DNA from 4 places in the Enterobacter sp. RHBSTW-00994 genome. Region 2 is predicted to be linked to each of the others. Evidence: predicted binding sites of a transcription regulator. Region 2 holds the regulator's gene; each other region holds the start of a gene.

Region 1 (3,296 bases), 1.3 Mb from region 2:
CGTTACCAGGAGATGAACCAGACGTTATTTACCTTCCTGGATAAACTTGCCGCCCGTTATATTGCCCAGTAAAAGAGGGACAGCGATACCCCCTTTCTGGTTTGCTTAGTCCGGAATAGTCTCTTCCGGGCGCAACGTCAGCACCTCAAAACCATCCGCCGTCACCGCAATGGTATGTTCCCATTGCGCTGACAGTTTTTTGTCACGGGTAACCACGGTCCAGCCATCTTTTTTAGTTTTGATCCTGCTGTCGCCCTGGTTGATCATCGGTTCGATGGTAAACACCATCCCCTCCTGCAAAACAACGCCCTCACCCGGTTTTCCGTAGTGCAATACCTGTGGCTCTTCATGCATCTCTTTGCCGACACCGTGTCCGCAATATTCACGCACCACACTATAGCCGTGACTTTCTACATATGACTGAATGGCATAGCCAATGTCCCCAAGCGTCGCGCCAGGTTTCACAACCTTGATACCTTTCCACAGGGCTTCGTAGGTTTTTTTCACTAACCGACGCGCCAGTGGAGACACTTCACCAATCAGGTACATTTTGCTGGAATCTGCAATCATGCCGCCATTCTCAAGCGTGATATCGACATTCACGATCGAACCAACTTTGAGATGTTCTGACTCTTTTGGAATGCCATGGCACACAACCTCATTTACCGAGGTATTCAGAACATACGGGAAATCATATTGCCCTTTGCTGGCCGGGCGGGAGTGCAGCTCATTGACAATAAAATCTTCTACGCGATTGTTGATCGCCATCGTCGTTACGCCCGGCACAATAAAGTCATCTAACAGGGTAAAAACAGAGGCCAGCAGTTCACCGGCATGACGCTGGCTGGCAAGCTCGTCTGCGGTTTTAATGATTATTGACGGCATTGATCACCTCCAGCAGTCGGTCGGATCCTGATTTCAACATCATCATCTTGATCTGTTGATAGTTCAGGTCAGGATAGAGTTCGCTCATCATTCCCAGACGGATCCAGTATTCGGCCTGCGCATTGACCGAGCGAGACATCGCCTTGCTGGCATCACGAATATCGTCATGGAGCAGGTCTGAAATTTTTACGATTCCCATTTATACACACCGTTACGTTTTATATATGGAATGTATATTCTCATGTCGCGGGAGCGCTGTCCATTTGGGGAAATGCCCGACGTTCCATTCTGGAATGTCTGGTATGCTCAAAATTCATGTTGTGATCCGTGGCACATTTCTGGGTTTAATTGTATGATGAATGCGTTTCATCAAGGACTTTCACCATGAGTAAATCATTGAATACTATCTGGCAATATCTGCGCGCATTCGTCCTGATTTATGCCTGTCTGTACGCCGGGATCTTCATCGCTTCGCTGCTGCCCATCACCATCCCGGGTAGCATTATCGGGATGTTGATTCTGTTTGTTCTGCTGGCACTGCAAATTCTGCCGGCAAAATGGGTCAACCCTGGTTGCTTCGTGCTCATTCGCTATATGGCGCTACTGTTCGTCCCCATCGGCGTTGGAGTGATGCAATATTATGATTTGCTCAAAGCGCAGTTCGGACCCATTGTGGTCTCCTGTACCGTGAGTACGCTGGTCGTCCTCCTGGTGGTGAGCTGGAGTTCGCATCTGGTGCATGGCGAACGTAAAGTGGTCGGGCAGAAAGGGGCAAAACAATGATGGCTAATATCTGGTGGTCGCTACCGTTAACTCTGGTGGTATTCTTCGCCGCGCGTAAACTTGCCGCACGCTTTAAAATGCCATTACTGAATCCCCTGCTGGTGGCAATGGTAGTGATTATTCCTTTTTTGCTGCTCACCGGGATCCCTTATGAACGCTACTTTGCTGGCAGTAAAATTTTAAACGACCTGCTGCAACCCGCCGTCGTTGCGCTCGCTTTTCCTTTATATGAGCAGCTACACCAGATCCGCGCCCGCTGGAAATCAATCATTACCATCTGCTTCTTCGGCAGCCTGGTCGCGATGATCACCGGGACATCGGTAGCTTTGCTGATGGGGGCCTCGCCACAGATTGCCGCCTCAATCTTACCGAAATCCGTAACGACCCCTATCGCCATGGCAGTTGGCGGCAGCATCGGCGGCATTCCGGCTATTAGCGCCGTGTGCGTAATATTCGTCGGTATTCTTGGCGCTGTTTTCGGACATACATTATTGAATGCGATGCGGATTCACACCAAAGCTGCCCGTGGTCTGGCGATGGGAACCGCATCACATGCCCTGGGCACTGCACGATGCGCTGAGATGGATTACCAGGAAGGCGCATTTAGCTCCCTGGCTCTGGTCATTTGTGGGATCATGACCTCACTGATTGCCCCATTCCTGTTCCCGGTTATTCTGGCGGTTGTGGGCTAAAATTTGCGATGCGTCGCGCAAATTTCATTTTGTTTTCATAAGTTGCATACATAATGAGAAGTGGATCACATATAAAGCCCCACCGGCTCCGTACACTACCGATCCATTAACCTTTATGAGGCAACGCCATGCACCCACGTTTTCAAGCTGCTTTCGCCCAGCTGGCAGAGAATTTGCAATCAGCCCTGGCCCCGGTTCTGGCGGATGAGCATTTCCCCGCCCTGCTAACGGCTGAGCAGGTCACGACGCTTAAACAAGCAACGGGACTGGACGAAGACGCGCTGGCTTTTGCACTGCTGCCGCTGGCTGCTGCCTGCGCACGCGCCGATCTCTCCCACTTCAACGTTGGCGCTATTGCGCGTGGTGTGAGTGGGACGTGGTACTTCGGTGGGAACATGGAGTTCCTTGGTGCAACCATGCAACAGACCGTTCATGCAGAGCAGAGCGCTATCAGCCACGCCTGGCTTCGCGGCGAAAAAGCCCTGAGCGCCATCACCGTAAACTACACCCCTTGTGGTCACTGCCGTCAGTTTATGAACGAGCTGAACAGTGGTCTGCAGTTGCGGATTAATCTGCCAGGCCGTGCGCCGCATACGCTGGGCGATTACCTGCCCGACGCCTTTGGTCCGAAAGATCTCGACATTAAAACACTGCTGATGGACGAGCAGGATCATGGCTACGCCCTCTCCGGTGATGCGCTGAGCAAAGCGGCTATTACAGCCGCCAATAAAAGCCATACCCCGTACAGCAAATCACCGAGCGGCGTTGCGCTGCAGTGCCGTGATGGTCGAATCTTCAGTGGCAGTTACGCGGAAAATGCCGCGTTTAACCCAACGTTACCCCCACTTCAGGGCGCGCTGAACCTGCTGAGCCTGAACGGTTACGACTACCCTGATATTCAGCGTGCCATTCTGGCCGAAAAAGCGGACGCACCAC
Region 2 (3,296 bases):
ACGAAACGGTCAATATCATGCCCCGCAACGCGCTTCATGGCTGACCGTTAAACCTTTCCAGTCAGGGAGTTGCTATGTCTGCCAGACATCCGGTTATTGCCGTTACAGGTTCGAGTGGGGCAGGAACAACCACCACCAGCCTCGCCTTTCGCAAGATTTTCGCGCAACTGAACTTACGGGCAGCCGAAGTCGAAGGGGACAGTTTCCATCGCTATACTCGCCCTGAAATGGATATGGCCATTCGCAAGGCTCGCGATCTCGGTAAACATATCAGCTACTTTGGGCCTGATGCTAACGACTTCGGCCTGCTTGAGCAGACATTTCATGCGTACGGGCAAACAGGTAAAGGGCAATCCCGTAAGTATCTGCATACCTATGATGAAGCCGTCCCCTGGAATCAGGTTCCCGGCACGTTCACGCCATGGCAACCGCTTCCTGAACCAACCGACGTGCTCTTTTATGAAGGCTTGCACGGCGGTGTGGTCACACCACATCACAACGTGGCGCGACATGTGGATTTGCTGGTCGGCGTGGTTCCTATCGTCAACCTGGAGTGGATCCAAAAGCTCACACGCGATACCAGCGAACGCGGTCATTCCCGTGAAGCCGTGATGGATTCGGTCGTGCGTTCGATGGAGGATTACATCAACTTCCTGACGCCGCAGTTCTCGCGTACGCACATCAACTTCCAGCGCGTCCCGACGGTCGATACCTCCAACCCTTTTGCGGCCAAAAGTATTCCTTCTCTGGATGAGAGTTTTGTAGTGATTCACTTCCGAAATCTGGAAGGTATTGATTACCCCTGGCTGCTTGCAATGTTGCAGGGCTCGTTTATTTCCCACATGAATACATTGGTGGTTCCGGGCGGGAAAATGGGGCTGGCGATGGAGTTGATCATGACGCCGCTGGTCGAGCGACTGATGGAAGGGAAGAAGATCGCATGAACATTTCCCCTCTCCGCAGGGAGAGGGTCCGGATGAGGGCATCAACGTGCATGATGCCCAACACACATCAGGCTTCAATCACTTCGTAGGAATGCGTGATATTTACCGCTTTTTCCAGCATTAACGCCACAGAGCAGTATTTCTCAGCAGAAAGATCAACCGCGCGTGATACTGCCGCATCCTTCAGATCTTTACCGGTGACAATAAAATGCAGATTGATGTGCGTAAACAGGCGCGGCGCTTCTTCACGACGCTCTGATGTCAGCTTAACTTCGCAATCTGTCACGTCATGACGACCTTTTTGCAGAATAGATACCACGTCAATTGCGCTGCATCCACCCGCCGCCATCAGCACCATCTCCATCGGACTTGGTGCTTTATCGCCGGAGTTACCATCCATCAAAATCTGGTGTCCAGAAGCGGATTCGCCCAGGAATGTTAAACCTTCAACCCATTTCACACGCGCTTGCATATTCATTAACTCCAACGTTGCATTTTTGGTGACAGATTACGCGTGCGTTACAATTCTCGCAACGGAAGGCGACCTGCATCATGCTGAAGCGAGACACCAGGAGACACGCGGCAAAAGCTATGCTAAAACACTCGGGATGCTACAGTAATGCATTGACGTTACACATGTATGCAGAGGACATCAAACTTTACTGGCTGCGAATATTACGACAGCCGACTTCCCAGGTATGGGTAAGAATTCGATTGCAACCCCAGAGTCCGGATGCATCTTATGACTCTGGTGACAGCTTATAACAGAGGATAACAGCGCATGGTGCTTGGCAAACCGCAAACAGACCCGACTCTCGAATGGTTCTTGTCTCATTGCCACATTCATAAGTACCCATCGAAGAGCACGCTGATTCACCAGGGTGAAAAAGCGGAAACGTTGTATTACATCGTCAAAGGCTCGGTGGCAGTGCTGATCAAAGATGAAGAAGGGAAAGAGATGATCCTTTCTTATCTGAACCAGGGCGATTTCATCGGCGAGCTGGGCCTGTTTGAAGAAGGCCAGGAACGCAGTGCCTGGGTTCGTGCAAAAACCGCATGTGAAGTGGCTGAAATCTCCTACAAGAAATTCCGTCAGTTGATCCAGGTTAACCCTGACATCCTGATGCGTCTTTCTTCGCAGATGGCTCGCCGTCTGCAGGTCACGTCTGAGAAAGTGGGTAACCTCGCCTTCCTGGACGTAACAGGCCGTATTGCACAGACGCTGCTGAACCTGGCGAAACAACCTGATGCAATGACCCACCCGGACGGTATGCAAATTAAAATCACCCGCCAGGAAATTGGTCAGATTGTCGGCTGTTCTCGTGAAACGGTTGGCCGTATCCTGAAAATGCTGGAAGACCAGAACCTGATCTCCGCACACGGTAAAACCATCGTGGTTTACGGAACCCGTTAATTCCGGTAAAACGGCGTGCCATCGCAAGGTGTCACGCCGTTTTTGTCTCTATCCCCCATGTGGCGAAGGCTGATTTATCACCCGGAAGTTAACTATGCACTGCGGCAAACGCTGGTGCTGTGTCTTCCTGTGGCTGTGGGATTGCTCCTCGGACATCTGCAACAAGGTCTGCTTTTCTCTCTCGTCCCTGCCTGCTGCAACATTGCGGGTCTGGATACGCCCCACAAACGCTTTTTCAAACGCCTGATTATTGGCGGCTGCCTGTTTGCCGGTTGTAGCCTTGCGGTGCAACTGCTACTCGCCCGTGAGATCCCGCTGCCGCTGATTCTGACAGTACTTGCGATGACGCTTGGCGTCACGGCTGAAATCAGCTCACTGCATGCCCGGTTACTGCCTGCATCGCTTATTGCGGCCATTTTTACCCTCAGCCTCGCAGGCAATATGCCGGTGTGGGAACCCCTGCTTATCTACGCCCTGGGCACGCTGTGGTACGGCGTATTTAACTGGTTTTGGTTCTGGCTATGGCGCGAACAGCCACTGCGTGAATCCCTGAGCCTGCTCTATGTACAGCTTGCTGATTACTGTGAAGCCAAGTACACCTTGCTGACTCAGCACACCGACCCGGAAAAGTCGTTGCCGCCACTGCTGGCTCGCCAGCAAAAGGTGGTCGATCTGATAAGCCAGTGCTACCAACAGTTGCATATGCTTGCAGCCAATAAAAACCATGACTACAAGCGGTTACTGCGCACGTTTCAGGTAGGGCTGGATCTGCAAGAACACATCTCCGTCAGTTTGCACTACCCTCACGAGGTGCAAAAGCTGGTCGAGCGCAGCCACGCTGAAGCGGTGATCCGCTGGAATGCGCAAACGGTCGCGGCGCGTCTGCGCGTGCTGGCTGACGATATCCTCTATCACCGCTATCCCACGCGTTTCACTAT
Region 3 (3,296 bases), 1.3 Mb from region 2:
CCGGATTTTTCGAGAAACTGGCACAAGCGCAGAATCCACGCTTTCTATGGATTGGATGTTCTGACAGCCGTGTTCCTGCTGAACGCCTGACTGGCCTCGAACCCGGAGAATTGTTCGTACACCGTAACGTTGCTAACCTGGTCATTCATACCGATCTCAACTGCCTTTCTGTCGTTCAGTATGCCGTTGACGTGTTAGAAGTTGAGCACATCATTATTTGTGGTCACTACGGTTGCGGTGGTGTTCAAGCGGCTGTCGAAAACCCTGAACTGGGGCTTATCGATAACTGGCTGCTGCACATTCGCGATATCTGGTTCAAACATAGCTCACTGCTGGGCGAAATGCCGCAGGAACGTCGTCTCGACACACTGTGCGAGCTTAATGTTATGGAGCAGGTCTATAACCTGGGACACTCCACCATTATGCAATCCGCGTGGAAACGCGGGCAAAAAGTGTCGGTACATGGTTGGGCATACGGAATTCATGACGGGTTACTGCGTAACCTCGAAGTCACCGCCACAAACCGTGAAACCCTGGAACAGCGCTACCGTTCCGGGATTGCCAACCTGAAGCTCAAACACGTGAACCACAAATAAAAGAAGCCCCGAAAGCAAACACTTATCGGGGCACTCTTTTCACCCTTTCGTCGAGAGAAAGGATCGGGGTGAGGACATCAGGCCGCACCCTGCCAATATTACTCGTCCAGCAAGACCACTTTACCCACGTACGGCAGATGGCGATAACGCTGCGCATAATCAATGCCGTAACCCACCACAAACTCGTCCGGAATGGAAAAACCAACGAACTCGACCGGAACACTCACTTCACGGCGGGTTGGTTTATCCAACAGAGTACAAATTGCCAGAGATTTAGGCTCACGCAGGCTCAGGATCTCACGCACTTTAGAGAGTGTGTTACCGGAGTCGATGATGTCCTCTACGATCAACACATCTTTGCCGCGAATATCTTCATCCAGGTCTTTCAGGATTTTCACATCACGGGTGGTCGACATGCCGCTGCCGTAGCTGGAGGCGGTCATAAAATCGACTTCATGGGACACATGCACTTCACGGCACAAGTCTGCCATGAACATAAATGAACCGCGCAGCAGACCAACCAGCACCATTTCGCTGCCGCTGTCTTTGTAATGTTCGGTGATTTGACGACCCAGTTCGGCGATACGCGCTTTGATCTCGGTTTCCGGGATCATCACTTCAACAGTATGTTTCATATTACTAACCATATGATTTTAAGACAAATCTCTCAATGCGGATCAACCTGCGTCCGGCATTAATTCACAAGCCCGCAAGTATACCAGTAAATGGATAGCCCTGGAGTATGAGTTACAAAAAGCAAATTTTGTGATTCCGATCACACTTGTTAATACCTATAATTAATTGCTAGCAAATAATTAACAAACTGATGAGTACTTTTCTATGGCTGAAACAAAATCTCAACAGCCACGTCTACTGGTGACATTAACAGCGGCGTTCGCAGCCTTCTGCGCGCTGTATTTGTTAATCGGTGGCGTCTGGCTGGTCGCACTTGGCGGCTCCTGGTACTACCCAATTGCGGGTCTGGTTATGGTGGGTGTAACCGTCCTGCTTTTGCGTAGAAAGCAATCAGCACTGTGGCTCTATGCCGCATTACTCCTCGCAACAATGATTTGGGGCGTCTGGGAAGTCGGGTTCGACTTCTGGGCATTGACGCCGCGCAGTGACATTCTGGTCTTCTTTGGCATCTGGTTGATCCTGCCATTCGTCTGGCGTCGTCTGCTTGTGCCTTCCAGCGGTGCAGTCTCCGCCCTGGTTGTGGCACTGCTGATCAGCGGCGGCATCCTGACCTGGGCCGGATTCAACGACCCGCAGGAAATTAAAGGCACACTGAACACCGAGTCCACGCCTGCTGCAGCGATCTCTCAGGTTGCAGATGGCGACTGGCCAGCATATGGTCGTAATCAGGAAGGTCAGCGCTACTCGCCACTGAAGCAAATCAATGCGGATAATGTTAAGAACCTGAAAGAAGCCTGGGTCTTCCGAACGGGTGACCTGAAGCAGCCAAACGATCCCGGCGAACTGACCAACGAAGTCACGCCAATTAAAGTGGGCGACATGCTTTACCTGTGTACGGCACACCAGCGTCTGTTCGCGCTTGATGCCACTACCGGGAAAGAAAAATGGCACTTCGATCCGCAGTTGAACACCAACACCTCATTCCAGCATGTGACCTGTCGCGGAGTTTCTTACCATGAAGCGCGCGCCGATAACGCCAGCCCGGATGTTGTCGCGGATTGCCCACGTCGTATTATGCTGCCGGTCAATGATGGTCGTCTGTTTGCCATTAACGCCGAAACCGGCAAACTGTGCGAAACCTTTGCCAACAAAGGTATCCTGAATCTGCAGACCAATATGCCGGACACCACGCCGGGTCTGTATGAGCCGACATCTCCGCCAATCATCACCGATAAAACGATTGTGATTGCCGGTTCGGTAACGGATAACTTCTCTACCCGTGAAACCTCTGGCGTTATCCGTGGTTTTGACGTGAATACCGGTAAACTGCTGTGGGCCTTCGACCCGGGCGCGAAAGATCCTAATGCGATCCCGTCGGATGAACACACCTTTACCTTTAACTCTCCAAACTCCTGGGCTCCGGCTGCGTATGACGCGAAGCTGGATCTGGTCTATCTGCCAATGGGTGTGACCACGCCGGATATCTGGGGCGGTAACCGCACGCCAGAGCAGGAGCGTTACGCGAGTGCTATCGTGGCGCTGAATGCGACCACCGGTAAACTGGCATGGAGTTACCAGACCGTTCACCACGATCTGTGGGATATGGACATGCCTTCCCAGCCGACGCTGGCAGACATCACGGTTAACGGCAAAACCGTTCCGGTGATTTATGCTCCGGCGAAAACCGGCAACATTTTTGTGCTGGATCGCAGCAACGGTAAGCTGGTTGTCCCTGCCCCGGAAAAACCGGTTCCTCAGGGTGCAGCAAAAGGCGACTACGTCAGCAAAACACAGCCGTTCTCTGACCTGAGCTTCCGTCCGAAGAAAGACCTCAGCGGTGCTGACATGTGGGGCGCCACCATGTTTGACCAGTTGGTCTGCCGCGTGATGTTCCATCAGTTGCGTTATGAAGGCATATTCACACCGCCGTCTGAGCAAGGCACGCTGGTCTTCCCTGGCAACCTGGGAATGTTCGAATGGGGCGGAATTTCCGTTGATCCGAACCGTCAGGTGGCGATTGCCAACCCGATGGCACTGCCGTTCGTCTCTAAGCTGATCCCACGA
Region 4 (3,296 bases), 620 kb from region 2:
AGCGAACCCCCTGTGGGTACTGACAGAACACAACACCTGTTTTCAGTACGCGATCTTTTGCTTCAACCGTACCGTGTGGAACCGCGATGGATTCACCCAGGTAAGTCGGGGTCAGTTTTTCACGTTCAAGCATGGCCTCAACGTATTCCGGCTGAACGTAACCGCCTTTCACCAGTTGCTCACCGGCAAAGCGAATGGCCTCTTCTTTGTGGGTCGCGGTACGACCGAGGAAGATGTTCTCCGCGCCCAGTTTGAACAAGTGGCTGTTGTTCGCATCGAAGCTGTCTTTCAGGCTGTCACGGACTTTAACTTCGTTATCTTCATGGCGCTGGGCGGCAACCAGACGTTCAGTCAGGCTCGCGTACAGACCGCTATCGAGGAAGTTGGTCAGCGAAATATGCTGCGCCTGTGGAACCTGACGCATGGCGCGTTCGGTCAGATCGCGGTGCGTGATAACCAGGTCGACATCTGGTGGCAGGCTGTTGATTGCGCTGTTGGTCACGGAGATGTTGGTCAGGCCCGCATCCTGGACTTTCTTGCGCAGTACACCCGCACCCATTGCGCTGGACCCCATACCGGCATCACAGGCAACGATGATTTTACGCACATGGCTCAGATCGTTAGAAACATCGCCTGCAGCCAGTGGGGTTGCAGCACCTTTGGATTCCGCTTTCATATCCTGCATACGGCGTGTAGCGGCTTCGATATCGTCTTCTTCTTTTACCTTGCTGGTTTTCAGCAGGATAGAAGAGACCACGAAGGAGACGGCCATTGCTGCACAGATTGCTGCGATGTTAGCGAAGTAAGCACCTTTCGGCGTCATCGCCAGTACCGCCAGGATGGAACCTGGAGATGCCGGAGAAACCAGACCACCACCCAGCACGCTCAGGGTGAACACACCGGTCATACCACCGAGGATAACGGCCAGGATCAGACGTGGGTTCATCAGTACGTATGGGAAGTAAATTTCGTGGATACCGCCCAGGAAGTGGATGATAGCCGCACCGCCAGCAGACTGCTTCGCACTACCACGACCAAAGAACATGTACGCCAGCAGAACACCCATACCCGGGCCTGGGTTGGCTTCAATCAGGAAGAAGATAGACTTCCCGAGGTCATGAGATTGCTGGATACCCAGCGGTGAGAAGATACCGTGGTTGATCGCGTTGTTGAGGAACAGGATTTTTGCGGGTTCAACAAAGATTGACGCCAGCGGCAGCATGTCGTGCGCAACCATGAAGTTAACGCCTGCTGCCAGAATTTTGGACAGCACTTCAACTGCAGGGCCAATACCGAGGAATGCCAGAATCGCCAGGATCATACCGATGATGCCAGCGGAGAAGTTGTTCACCAGCATTTCGAAGCCGGATTTGATCTTGCCATCAACCCAAACGTCGAATTTCTTGATGGCCCAGCCACCCAGAGGGCCCGCAATCATCGCGCCAAGGAACATCGGCATATCAGCACCGACGATCACACCCATCGTGGTGATCGCACCCACGACGCCACCACGGTCACCACCGACCAGACGACCACCGGTAAAACCGATGAGCAGCGGCAGCAGATAAGTAATCATTGGGCCAACAAGTTTCGCCAGCGTTTCGTTCGGCAACCATCCTGTTGGAATAAATAACGCGGTGATAATACCCCACGCGATAAACGCGCCGATATTTGGCATCACCATGTTGCTGAGGAAACGACCAAAGCTTTGTACTTTGATCTTGAAATCGGATGACATAAAACACCCCTTCTTCTGTTTACGCTTAGGCTTGCGGCCCGAGGTTTATTGTTAATGCGCGGCGGCAGAGGTAGCCGAGCCCTGTTCTGATGCTGTGAAATCTGGCACTGAATCGTTCAACTGTCCAGACAGTGAAAAATTGTGTGATCCGAGTCACGTAAATGTAGGGGGTGTGGTATTTAATGAAGTGATCTTCATCACAAAAATTGAGTGTAAAAAAAATACAACGGATAGAAATGAACCATTATGGCATCTGTTTTGTGATTAAAATCACACAATCACTTTGCTGAATTGTTTGTAAATTGTGATTTGATTCACAAAAAATATTCAAGCAGATCTTTCTGGCTGTGATCAAAGGCTAACTCTGTTTACGGTTCGATGACGGGATGTAAGTGAGCAACATTTAGGGCTAAAAATAGCTCGTCAAAATGTGGTATGGAAAAAAGCAAAAACCTGGATTACGCTCATATTGTAAACTGTAGTCTATTATTTTCAGGATATATTTTGACACGCTTATAAACTTGCGCGGAGATATAATAAAAAACCATACTCCCCGGCTCTGATATATAGGTGCGAGCTTTTGTGCCTAAATGAATTAATTTGGTCGCGAACCATTTTATTATTTTAATGAGTTGATAAAGTTTTTTAGTGAGGCAAATATGTTTCTCAACTATTTTGCGCTGGGCGTATTGATCTTCGTATTCCTGGTTCTGTTTTATGGAATCATCGCGATCCATGATATCCCCTATAATATGGCCAAAAAGCGTAATCATCCCCATGCTGATGCTATCCATACGGCGGGCTGGATAAGCCTGTTCACTTTGCACGCTATTTGGCCGTTCCTCTGGATTTGGGCAACGCTGTACCAGCCAGAGCGAGGCTGGGGGATGCAAAACCACATCTCGTCGCCCGATGAGGTCCCCGGCATGGACGTACTTTCTAAACGCGTCGCTGAGTTAGAAAAAAAACTGGCTGCGGTAAATGTTACCGCCGATAAGAACACAGCGGAGCGTTAATCATGGATCTGTTGATTATATTGACCTATGTGGCGTTCGCCTGGGCAATTTTTAAAATATTCCGCATTCCCGTGAACCAATGGACGCTTGCAACCGCCACATTAGGTGGTGTGTTTATTGTGGCAGGATTGATTTTATTGATGAACTATAACCACCCGTATACGTTTATGGCACAGAAAGCGGTTATTTCGATTCCGATTACGCCACAGGTAACAGGGGTCGTGAGCGAGGTGACAGATAAAAATAACCAGCTCATTAAAAAAGGTGAGGTGTTATTTAAACTCGATCCGGTACGTTATCAGGCGCGAGTCGACAGATTGCAGGCTGACCTGGTGACGGCGACGCACAATATTGATGTGCTGAAAGCCCAACTCTCTGAAGCACAAGCCAATACCACTCGCGTGTCGGCAGAACGTGACCGCCTGTATAAAGATTACCAGCGTTACCTGAAGGGGAGCCAGGCGAAAGTTAATCCCTTCTCTGAGAGTGATATCGATACCGCACGGCAAAATTACCTGGCGCAGGATGCGCTGGTGAAAGGC

The links. Region 2 encodes CRP, which controls carbon source genes, mostly activating them, when cyclic AMP is high. Its sites were predicted from a motif close to ATGTGANNNNNNTCACAT; they were not measured.
Region 1: the regulator CRP is predicted to act here: its motif matches at 1,204-1,221, upstream of HV346_RS15190 (CidA/LrgA family protein).
Region 3: the regulator CRP is predicted to act here: its motif matches at 1,360-1,377, upstream of hpt (hypoxanthine phosphoribosyltransferase).
Region 4: the regulator CRP is predicted to act here: its motif matches at 1,924-1,941, upstream of HV346_RS00675 (PTS mannitol transporter subunit IICBA).

What each region holds. Positions count from the first base shown of each region.
Region 1 covers NZ_CP056199.1:3,156,415-3,159,710, forward strand. The annotation lists gene HV346_RS15175 (type 1 glutamine amidotransferase) at 1-72, shown strand, start outside; gene map (type I methionyl aminopeptidase) at 106-885, opposite strand; gene HV346_RS15185 (ParD-like family protein) at 866-1,084, opposite strand; gene HV346_RS15190 (CidA/LrgA family protein) at 1,270-1,668, shown strand; gene HV346_RS15195 (CidB/LrgB family autolysis modulator) at 1,665-2,360, shown strand; gene cdd (cytidine deaminase) at 2,489-3,296, shown strand, end outside.
Region 2 covers NZ_CP056199.1:4,408,936-4,412,231, forward strand. The annotation lists gene HV346_RS21120 (YheU family protein) at 1-44, shown strand, start outside; gene HV346_RS21125 (phosphoribulokinase) at 75-944, shown strand; gene HV346_RS21130 (OsmC family protein) at 1,012-1,416, opposite strand; gene crp (cAMP-activated global transcriptional regulator CRP) at 1,726-2,358, shown strand; gene HV346_RS21140 (YccS/YhfK family putative transporter) at 2,416-3,296, shown strand, end outside.
Region 3 covers NZ_CP056199.1:832,785-836,080, reverse strand. The annotation lists gene can (carbonate dehydratase) at 1-596, shown strand, start outside; gene hpt (hypoxanthine phosphoribosyltransferase) at 695-1,231, opposite strand; gene HV346_RS03915 (glucose/quinate/shikimate family membrane-bound PQQ-dependent dehydrogenase) at 1,437-3,296, shown strand, end outside.
Region 4 covers NZ_CP056199.1:139,758-143,053, forward strand. The annotation lists gene HV346_RS00675 (PTS mannitol transporter subunit IICBA) at 1-1,738, opposite strand, end outside; gene HV346_RS00680 (DUF3302 domain-containing protein) at 2,398-2,754, shown strand; gene HV346_RS00685 (HlyD family secretion protein) at 2,757-3,296, shown strand, end outside.